One region of the Thalassolituus sp. genome, then DNA from elsewhere that is predicted to be linked to it. Evidence: predicted binding sites of a transcription regulator. Region 1 holds the regulator's gene; the other holds the start of a gene.
The links. The regulator sigma-54, encoded in region 1, starts transcription at its own class of promoters, with help from an activator protein. The targets are predictions, from matches to a motif close to TGGCACNNNNNTTGCTNT.
Positions count from the first base shown of each region.

Region 2: AC5E51_RS05070 (nitrate reductase) is a predicted target of sigma-54. The motif match lies at 2,506-2,523, and genes of this name have one in related genera.

Region 1 is NZ_CFHJLR010000015.1:36,234-40,448, reverse strand. It holds gene rapZ (RNase adapter RapZ) at 1-64, opposite strand, end outside; gene ptsN (PTS IIA-like nitrogen regulatory protein PtsN) at 82-540, opposite strand; gene hpf (ribosome hibernation-promoting factor, HPF/YfiA family) at 544-846, opposite strand; gene AC5E51_RS11610 (RNA polymerase factor sigma-54) at 911-2,470, opposite strand; gene lptB (LPS export ABC transporter ATP-binding protein) at 2,615-3,340, opposite strand; gene lptA (lipopolysaccharide transport periplasmic protein LptA) at 3,337-3,915, opposite strand; gene lptC (LPS export ABC transporter periplasmic protein LptC) at 3,899-4,215, opposite strand, start outside.
Region 2 is NZ_CFHJLR010000005.1:36,562-40,776, forward strand. It holds gene nirB (nitrite reductase large subunit NirB) at 1-2,074, opposite strand, end outside; gene AC5E51_RS05070 (nitrate reductase) at 2,703-4,215, shown strand, end outside.

The sequences.
Region 1 (4,215 bases):
CGAGCACGTGCAGCGCACTCGACTTCCCCGATCCTGATCTTCCGCTGATGACTACCAGGCGCATATTCGACTCCGTGATTACTACCGCTCTGCGATCGCTCGCTGGAAAAGACGTTTGGCGTCTGGCGCGTTGCGCAAAGCTTCGCGATATTCCGCCTGATTAAAGTTACTGGCGAGTGTCGCCAGTATCTGAAGGTGTTCGTCGGTTGCTTCCTCGGGGACTAACAAAGCAAATACGAGGTCGACCGGATTACCATCGATAGAATCATAGTCTATCGGGGTATTTAATCTCAGAAGAACGCCCAGCGCTTTCTGGCACTGCAACAACCGGCAGTGCGGGATGGCAATACCTTCTCCTATCCCTGTGCTTCCCATGCGCTCGCGTGCTAACAGGCGTTCGTAGATATCGTCTGCGGAGGCATCGCCGATTTCTTCAGCAACCAGAGATGAAAGTTGTTCTAACAGTTTTTTCTTACTGGAAACGGTCACGTCAATGACGGACCGTTCCGGTGTGAGGATATCCTCAATACTCAAAGACATGCTTCAGCCTTGACCGTGTTGGCGCGCGACCTGCTTCTCTTTGTGCTTAAGAACCTGACGGTCCAGTTTGTCGACCATCTGATCAATGGCGGTGTACATGTCTTCGTTTTCTGCTTTCGCGTGCAGGTCGTGACCTGTGATGTGTATCGTCCCTTCGGCCGTCTGGCGATCTTTAACGACGGTCAACGTGATCTGACCTGTGGTGATGCTGTCGCTATGGCGCGTAAGCTTCGACATTTTATCTTCAACGTGCGCCTGCATCGCTTCCGTTACTTCTACATGATGACCACTGATATTGATTTGCATGCCAAGTCTCCTGTGTCGCTGGCGGTAGGTGAATCAGAATCTGTTCACATTGATATAACAGACTCTAAATCAACTGCTTACGTTCATTCGATGGTGGTATCAGCATAGCCTCGCGGTATTTCGCTACCGTGCGCCGTGCCACTTTGATGCCCTTTTCACCGAGCATCGTTGCTATCTTGTTGTCACTGAGTGGCTTACGCGTGTTTTCGTCCGCGATCAGTTTCTTGATCATCGCCCGGATAGCCGTCGATGAACACTCTCCGCCGCTGTCGGTGCTGACGTGGCTGGAGAAAAAGTATTTAAGCTCAAAAATCCCACGTGGGGTATGCATGTATTTCTGGGTGGTTACCCGAGAGATCGTCGACTCATGCATACCTACGGCTTCGGCGATGTCATGGAGCACAAGTGGCTTCATGCCTTCATCACCTTCTTCAAAGAAGTCTATCTGGAATTCAACAATTTTGGTTGCGACTTTGAGCAGAGTGTCATTGCGACTTTGCAGACTTTTAATAAACCAGCGTGCTTCCTGCAGGTGATCTTTGAGGAAGGTATTGTCAGCACTGCTGTCTGAGCGGCGAATCAGTGATGCGTAGTCGGCATTCACCCGCAGCTTGGGCGCAATCTCTGGATTCAGCTCAACACGCCACTCGTCTCTGATCTGGCGGACGATGACGTCTGGAATAACGTACTCGGATTCTTCTGAGGCAATGCCTGCACCCGGCTTCGGGTTAAGCTCTTTGATCAGTCGCATGACTGACTTGAGGTCATCTTCCTTCAATTTTGTGCGGCGCATCAGTGACTGATAGTCGCGACTACCGAGCAGGTCAATGTGATCACGTATGATCAGCTGCGCTTCGGTGAGCCAGGGGGTGCCCTGAGGCAGTTGATGCAGTTGCAGAAGCAGGCATTCGCGGAGGTCGCGGCAGAAAACACCCGCCGGATCAAATTGTTGCAGGCGATGAAGAACTGCCATCACTTCTTCTTCTTCGATTTCGAGTGACGGGTCCATCGCTTCAATGACGTCTTCAACTGTCGTGTGAAGGTAGCCATCATCGTCTACACCATCAATCAGCATGGTCGCAACTTCGCGGTCAGCATCTGACATTGGGGTCAGGTTTAGCTGCCAGAGCAGGTGATCCTGCAGATTGTCGCTGGTGGCGTAGCGGGAATCGTAGTCAAAGTCTTCGTCTACCGGCCCGGAGCTTGATGCGACTCCGGCGCTGACCTGATAGGTATCTTCCCACTGGCTATCTACAGGCAGGTCATCGGGCAGTTTCTCGCTCGACCATTGCTCATCGAGAGATTCCTGGCCGCTCTGATCGTCGTAGGAATTGTCATCGTAGGAATTGTCGTAATCCTGATTGTCAGAGCTGCTCTCACGGTCTTCGCGGCTGTCTCTGTCGTTGTTATCGGAATCAGAACTGCGGGAATCGTTGTCGGACTCGTTGCCTGAGTCGCTGTTGTCATCAAACTCTTCGCTTTCCAGCATTGGGTTGGAATCCAGCGCTTCCTGAATTTCCTGCTGAAGGTCCAGCGTTGAAAGCTGGAGGAGGCGGATGGCCTGTTGCAGCTGAGGCGTCATCGTCAGCTGCTGGCCCATCTTAATCTGAAGGGATGTCTTCATATAACTCGGTAATTACGACCTGAAAATCGAACCATCTTTTTGTTTGATGCACCTAGCATTATAGGCAAAGTCCTTGTGTATGGAACCTATTTTGCTTACCAGAGTAAATAGATAACTCTACAGTACGTGACATCGGTCAGAGTTTCAAAGACGGAAATCGTCCCCAAGGTAGACTTCGCGCACCTGCTCATTGGCAAGCACATCTTCAGCCGTGCCTTCGGCGATAATGTGGCCACCACCAACGATAAAAGCCTTTTCGCAAATAGCGAGGGTCTCACGCACGTTGTGGTCGGTAATCAGTACGCCGATGCCCCGCGCCTTGAGCTGACGGATAATATCCATGATGTCCGAGACTGAGATCGGGTCTACACCAGCAAAGGGTTCGTCGAGCAGAATGAACGAGGGCTCTGCAGCCAGCGCTCTGGCAATTTCGACACGACGACGCTCACCGCCGGATAGCGCCATGCCGGCGCTTTCGCGGATGTGTTGAATATGAAATTCGTTCAGTAGCTGCTCGAGCTGTTCAGTTCGCTGCTGGCGATTGAGATCTTTACGGGTCTCAAGAATGGCCATGATGTTATCTGCAACACTGAGCTTGCGGAAAATCGACGCTTCCTGCGGCAGGTAACCGATGCCTTTGCGGGCACGGCCGTGCATTGGCAGGTGGCTGATGTCTTCGTCGTCGATCATGATGCGACCACGATCGGCTTGCACCAGGTTAACAATCATATAGAAACAGGTCGTTTTGCCGGCGCCATTAGGGCCCAATAAACCAACGATCTGGCCGCTTTCAACGCGGATAGATACGTCTTTAACGACTTCGCGGCCGCCGTAACTTTTGGCCAGATGTTCTGCCTTCAGTGTTTTCATTCTGTCGCTGCTTCCGGAGATTCTGTCGTGTCAGACTCTGAGTCAGATTCGGACTCAGGTTTTGGCGGCTGGATAACGACTTTGATCCGGCCGGAGTCTTCATCTGTGCTGTCGGTCGACGACTCGGCGGTGGTGCCATCAGCACGCACGGTCTCTGTTGCCATGTCGTAGGTGATGCGTTCGCCGCTGAAAATATTGCCTTCCTGTTCCAGTTCAGCATCGCCAGTAATAATGATGCGGCGCTCGCTGGTGTAGTAATCGATGCGGTTGCCGAGGGCTGTGGTGAGCGGTTTACCGACCTCAATCTGCTGTTGGTAACGGGCACGGTCGCCTTCTGCGACGGCTTTTTCGAGGGTGTCGCCGTTGCGCAGAATCATCAGGCGGTCGGCTTCTATTTTCAGCGTGCCTTGGGTAAGAATGACATTGCCCTCGTACACAACTGTACCTGCGCGGCGGTCGATCTCTGCAGAATCTGACAGGATCGTCATTTCTTTCTGCCAGTCATCCGGCAATGCGACTGTGTAGCTTGCGATCACTGACAGCGACATCACGGCCAGTTTATTGAACAGGTTCATAAGTCGTACGGACTCCTGTTTTCAGTTCGAGGCGCTGACGTGTGGCGTCAAACATCATTCCGGTGCCAGTCATGCGGCTGTTTTCACCCGTCATGGTAACCAGCTCATCAGTCTCTGCGATCTTGTCATCAATATGATAGGTCAGCCTTGAGGTTTCAAGGCGCATCGGGTCACTGCTGTCGAGCGGCCTGATTAATATGTTGCCTGATAATTTCAGTGCCTGTTCGTTGCCGCGCATAACACCTTCGTCAGCGGTCAGTACCCAGTCGTCTTTTGAACTGACCAGAAGACGTGGCTCAC
Region 2 (4,215 bases), on a different contig from region 1:
CACACTCGCGTGTACAACCAGAAACACCGAACTTAATTTTGTGTGGTGCGCGCAGTCCTTTGTAGCGATGCTCAAGAGCGACAGCCATGGAGACAGAATCGAGCACACCGTAACGGCACCAGGTGCTTCCTACACAGGATTTCACGGTACGAAGTGCTTTACCGTAGGCATGCCCGGTTTCAAGGCCAGCGGCAATCAGCTTCTCCCAGATTTTCGGCAACTCGTGGAGTTGTGCACCAAATAAATCGATACGCTGCCCACCAGTAATTTTGGTATAGAGATCAAACTCTTTAGCGATCTCACCAATGGCAATCAGTTTATCAGGGGTAATCTCACCCCCCGGTACGCGCGGTACGACAGAGTAAGTACCGTCTTTTTGCATATTGCCGAGGAAAATATCGTTGGTGTCCTGCAGCGGCATCAGATCATCTTTCAGAACATACTCGTTCTTGTACGAAGCCAGAATAGAACCAATGGTCGGCTTACAGATCTCACAACCGTGTCCTTTGCCGTGCCCCTGCAATACATCCTTAAAGCTGGCGTAGCCTTTCACTCGAATAATGTCTGCCAGCTCAGCACGGGTGTAGGCAAAGTGTTCGCACAGATCATTATTGACCTCTACACCCAGAGCTTCCAGCTCGGCATCCATTACCTGCTTGGTCAGGGCAGCACAACCACCGCAACCCGAGGTCGCTTTGGTCGCACCTTTAATGTCTCCCATGGTGCAGCAGCCACCTTGTACCGCAGCAGCAATGTCACCCTTTGATACGTCGTAGCATGAACAGATCTGAGCCGTGTCGGGTAATGCAGTTACCCCCAGGCCTGCAGGCGCTTCGTCACCCAGTGCTGGCAGAATAAGTGCAGCTGGATTACCCGGGATATCCATATCGTTAAGCATGAGTTGCAGCAAAGTACCGTAGGATTCAGTTTCACCCACCAGCACGGCGCCAAGCAGTTTTTTACCGTCGGCAGAAACAATAAGTCGCTTGTAGACTTCTTCGATGTCGTCACTGAATACAAACGACTGAGAACCCGCCGTATGGCCATGCGCATCACCTATCGATGCGACATCCACGCCCAGCAGCTTAAGCTTGGTGCTCATATCAGCACCCTTAAAAGCAAGTTCCGGGGTTTTCAGATTTACCAGGGTGTCTGTGATGTGAGCCGCTGTGACTTTTGCCATCTGGTAGCCCGGTGCGACCAGACCGAAAATTTTACTGTCCCAGAGCGCACATTCGCCAATTGCATAGATGTCTTCTTCTGAGGTCTGACAATAATCGTTAATGACAATACCGCCGCGTTCGCCGACGTCGATGCCGAACTGTCGCGCAAGTTCATCCTGAGGGCGAATACCTGCAGAGAACAGAATCATATCTGTTTCAAGGTGTGAGCCGTCGGCAAAGTTCATGCGATAGCGGCATTCTTCGCCGGCGACAATTTCTTTGGTGTTTTTTTCAGTGTGTACTGACACACCCAGAGATTCGATTTTATGTCGCAGCAGATTACCGCCGCCTTCATCGAGCTGCACGGCCATTAAGCGCGGAGCAAATTCAACAACGTGGGTATCAAGGCCGGCTTCTTTAAGTGCATTTGCTGCCTCAAGGCCAAGCAGACCGCCACCAACAACAACACCCGTTTTGGATACTTCAGCGGACGCAGAAATTGCTTCAAGATCTTCAATCGTACGATAAACAAGGCAGTGATCCTGATCCTTACCCGGAATCGGTGGAACAAATGGATAGGAACCCGTTGCCAGCACCAGTTTGTCGTATCCTTCTATACGCCCGGTTGAGGTCGTAATGGTTTTGTTGTCGGCGTCAATTTCGACAACTTTCTCATTCTTTAAATAGGTAATACCGGAATCGTCGTATTCAGATTCTGTGGTGAGTGCCAGGTCAGCGGCGGTCGCCCCTGAAAAGTATTTGCTCAGCTGTACGCGGTCGTACGCAAGGCGAGGTTCTTCGGAAAAGGTGATTAATTCGAATTCTGAGGCTTTCTCAGATTCGGCCATAGTGGCGAGGAAGTTGTGGCCAACCATACCGTTACCAACAACTATGATGCGCTTCTTACTCATGGCGATGACTCTCTCTTATTCAGACATTCTTCTTGTCTCCTTAAATAAGTGCATCGTTGCTCTACTTACCCGCTACGCCGTTGCAGCAAACAGTATCGAATAGGCTTTAGCAATATGAGTGCCAAAGCGGTATCCAGAACCGCCAGATGCAATGGCAGGCCGTCGCGTCTGGTTTTCAGCCTGCCTGTCGGTGGGCTGGGAGTATCAGAACCACAGAGAAAAAGTGATCAGACTCCACTTTTCGCACCAGAAGAGTGCTCATTACAGTTTTATTGCACCCCAAAAAGGCAAATAAGATACAAGGTCACCAGTGACTTACCGAATCAACTTCTGAAAACGGGCCGGCCGATTCTGCTCACATATCACCAGGCTCAGTTGCCACGGGCGTTGAGGCGGGTCTGAGTATGAATAAATGACTAGCATCTCAGAGTTGGCACTCTTTTTGTTTACTCATTACTAAGACCTTGTGCATTGGCAGGGAGCCAGATTCAGCGGTCCAGACACCAACGTTGGTGTCGTCGTTTTGTGTTGTGTTTATGAGCATTGGCGCTCGCGGGTAACTCCGCGGGCGTTTTTTTTTGCTCACGAAAAGGCTTGAGAGTAGCAAGCCAACTATGTGGATAGCCCTATGAGTCATAAAAAGCTACAGGTTCAGACAACATGTCCATACTGCGGAGTAGGATGTGGTGTGGATATTTCTGTCGACGAGAAGGATATTGCGCCTGTCGCTGGAATGAAGTCGCACCCAGCAAATTTCGGGCGTCTATGCGTTAAGGGATCTGCGCTGCACGATACTCTGGATCAAACCGACCGTTTGCTACACCCGACAATGAATGGCCAGGCAGCTGATTGGGATACCGCACTGAACCTGGTCGCCGATAAGATCCGCCAGGTAGTCTCTACCCATGGCCCGGAAGCGGTTGCGTTCTACGGGTCAGGCCAGCTTCTCACAGAAGATTATTACGTCGCCAACAAGTTGATGAAGGGCTTTATAGGCAGTGCGAATATGGATACCAATTCGCGTCTGTGTATGGCGTCGGCTGTTGCTTCTTACAAACGGTCTATTGGCAGTGATACCGTACCGGGCTGCTACGAAGACCTGGAACAGGCTGACCTTCTGGTGATCACCGGAAGCAATGCCGCCTGGGCCCACCCTATTCTGTTCCAACGTATGGCTGCGGCAAAGAAAGCTCGCCCGGATATGAAGGTTGTTGTGATCGACCCTCGTAAAACAGCAACCTGTGACATTGCAGACCTGCATCTGCCAATAAAGCCGGGTTCCGATACTTCGCTATTTAATGCGCTGCTGACCTACTTACACCAACAGAACGCACTGGACACACACTTTATTGAGCAGTGTTCTGAAAACATCAGCGCAGCACTTGATGCCGCATCACAAGCAGCCGCTGATTTTTCTTCACTCGCTGATATTACTGATGTCAGCCAGCAGGACCTGGAAACCTTCTTCGCCTGGTTTCGCGATACGCCGAAAACGGTGACCTTTTATTCTCAAGGGGTGAACCAGAGCGTCGATGGAACTGATAAAGCAAACAGCATTATCAACCTTCACCTCGCCACCGGTCGTATTGGTAAGCCGGGTGCCTGCCCGTTCTCAATTACAGGGCAGCCGAATGCAATGGGTGGGCGGGAAGTCGGAGGTCTGGCCAACCAGCTGGCTGCGCATATGGACTTCTCCCCCGCCGATAGAGACCGCGTACGTCGTTTCTGGCAGTCACCTCGTATTGCAGAAAAGCCGGGCTTAAAAGCGGTCGATCTGTTCAACGAAGTCAAAAGCGGCAAAATAAAGTTCCTGTGGATTATGTCCACCAACCCGCTGGTCAGTATGCCTGATGCTGATGATGTTAAAGAAGCCATGAAACACTGTGAGCTGGTTGTCGTCTCAGATTGCATGGCAAACACCGATACAACCGCGGCTGCTCATGTACTGCTGCCCGCTGCCAGCTGGGGTGAAAAGAACGGTACTGTCACAAACTCTGAGCGCCGTATATCGCGTCAGAGAGGCTTCCTCCCTGCTCCAGGCGAAGCACGCCCTGACTGGTGGATAATTACTCAGGTTGCGCGTCGACTGGGTTTCGAGAAAGAATTTCCGTACGAGCATCCGGCCGATATTTTTGACGAGC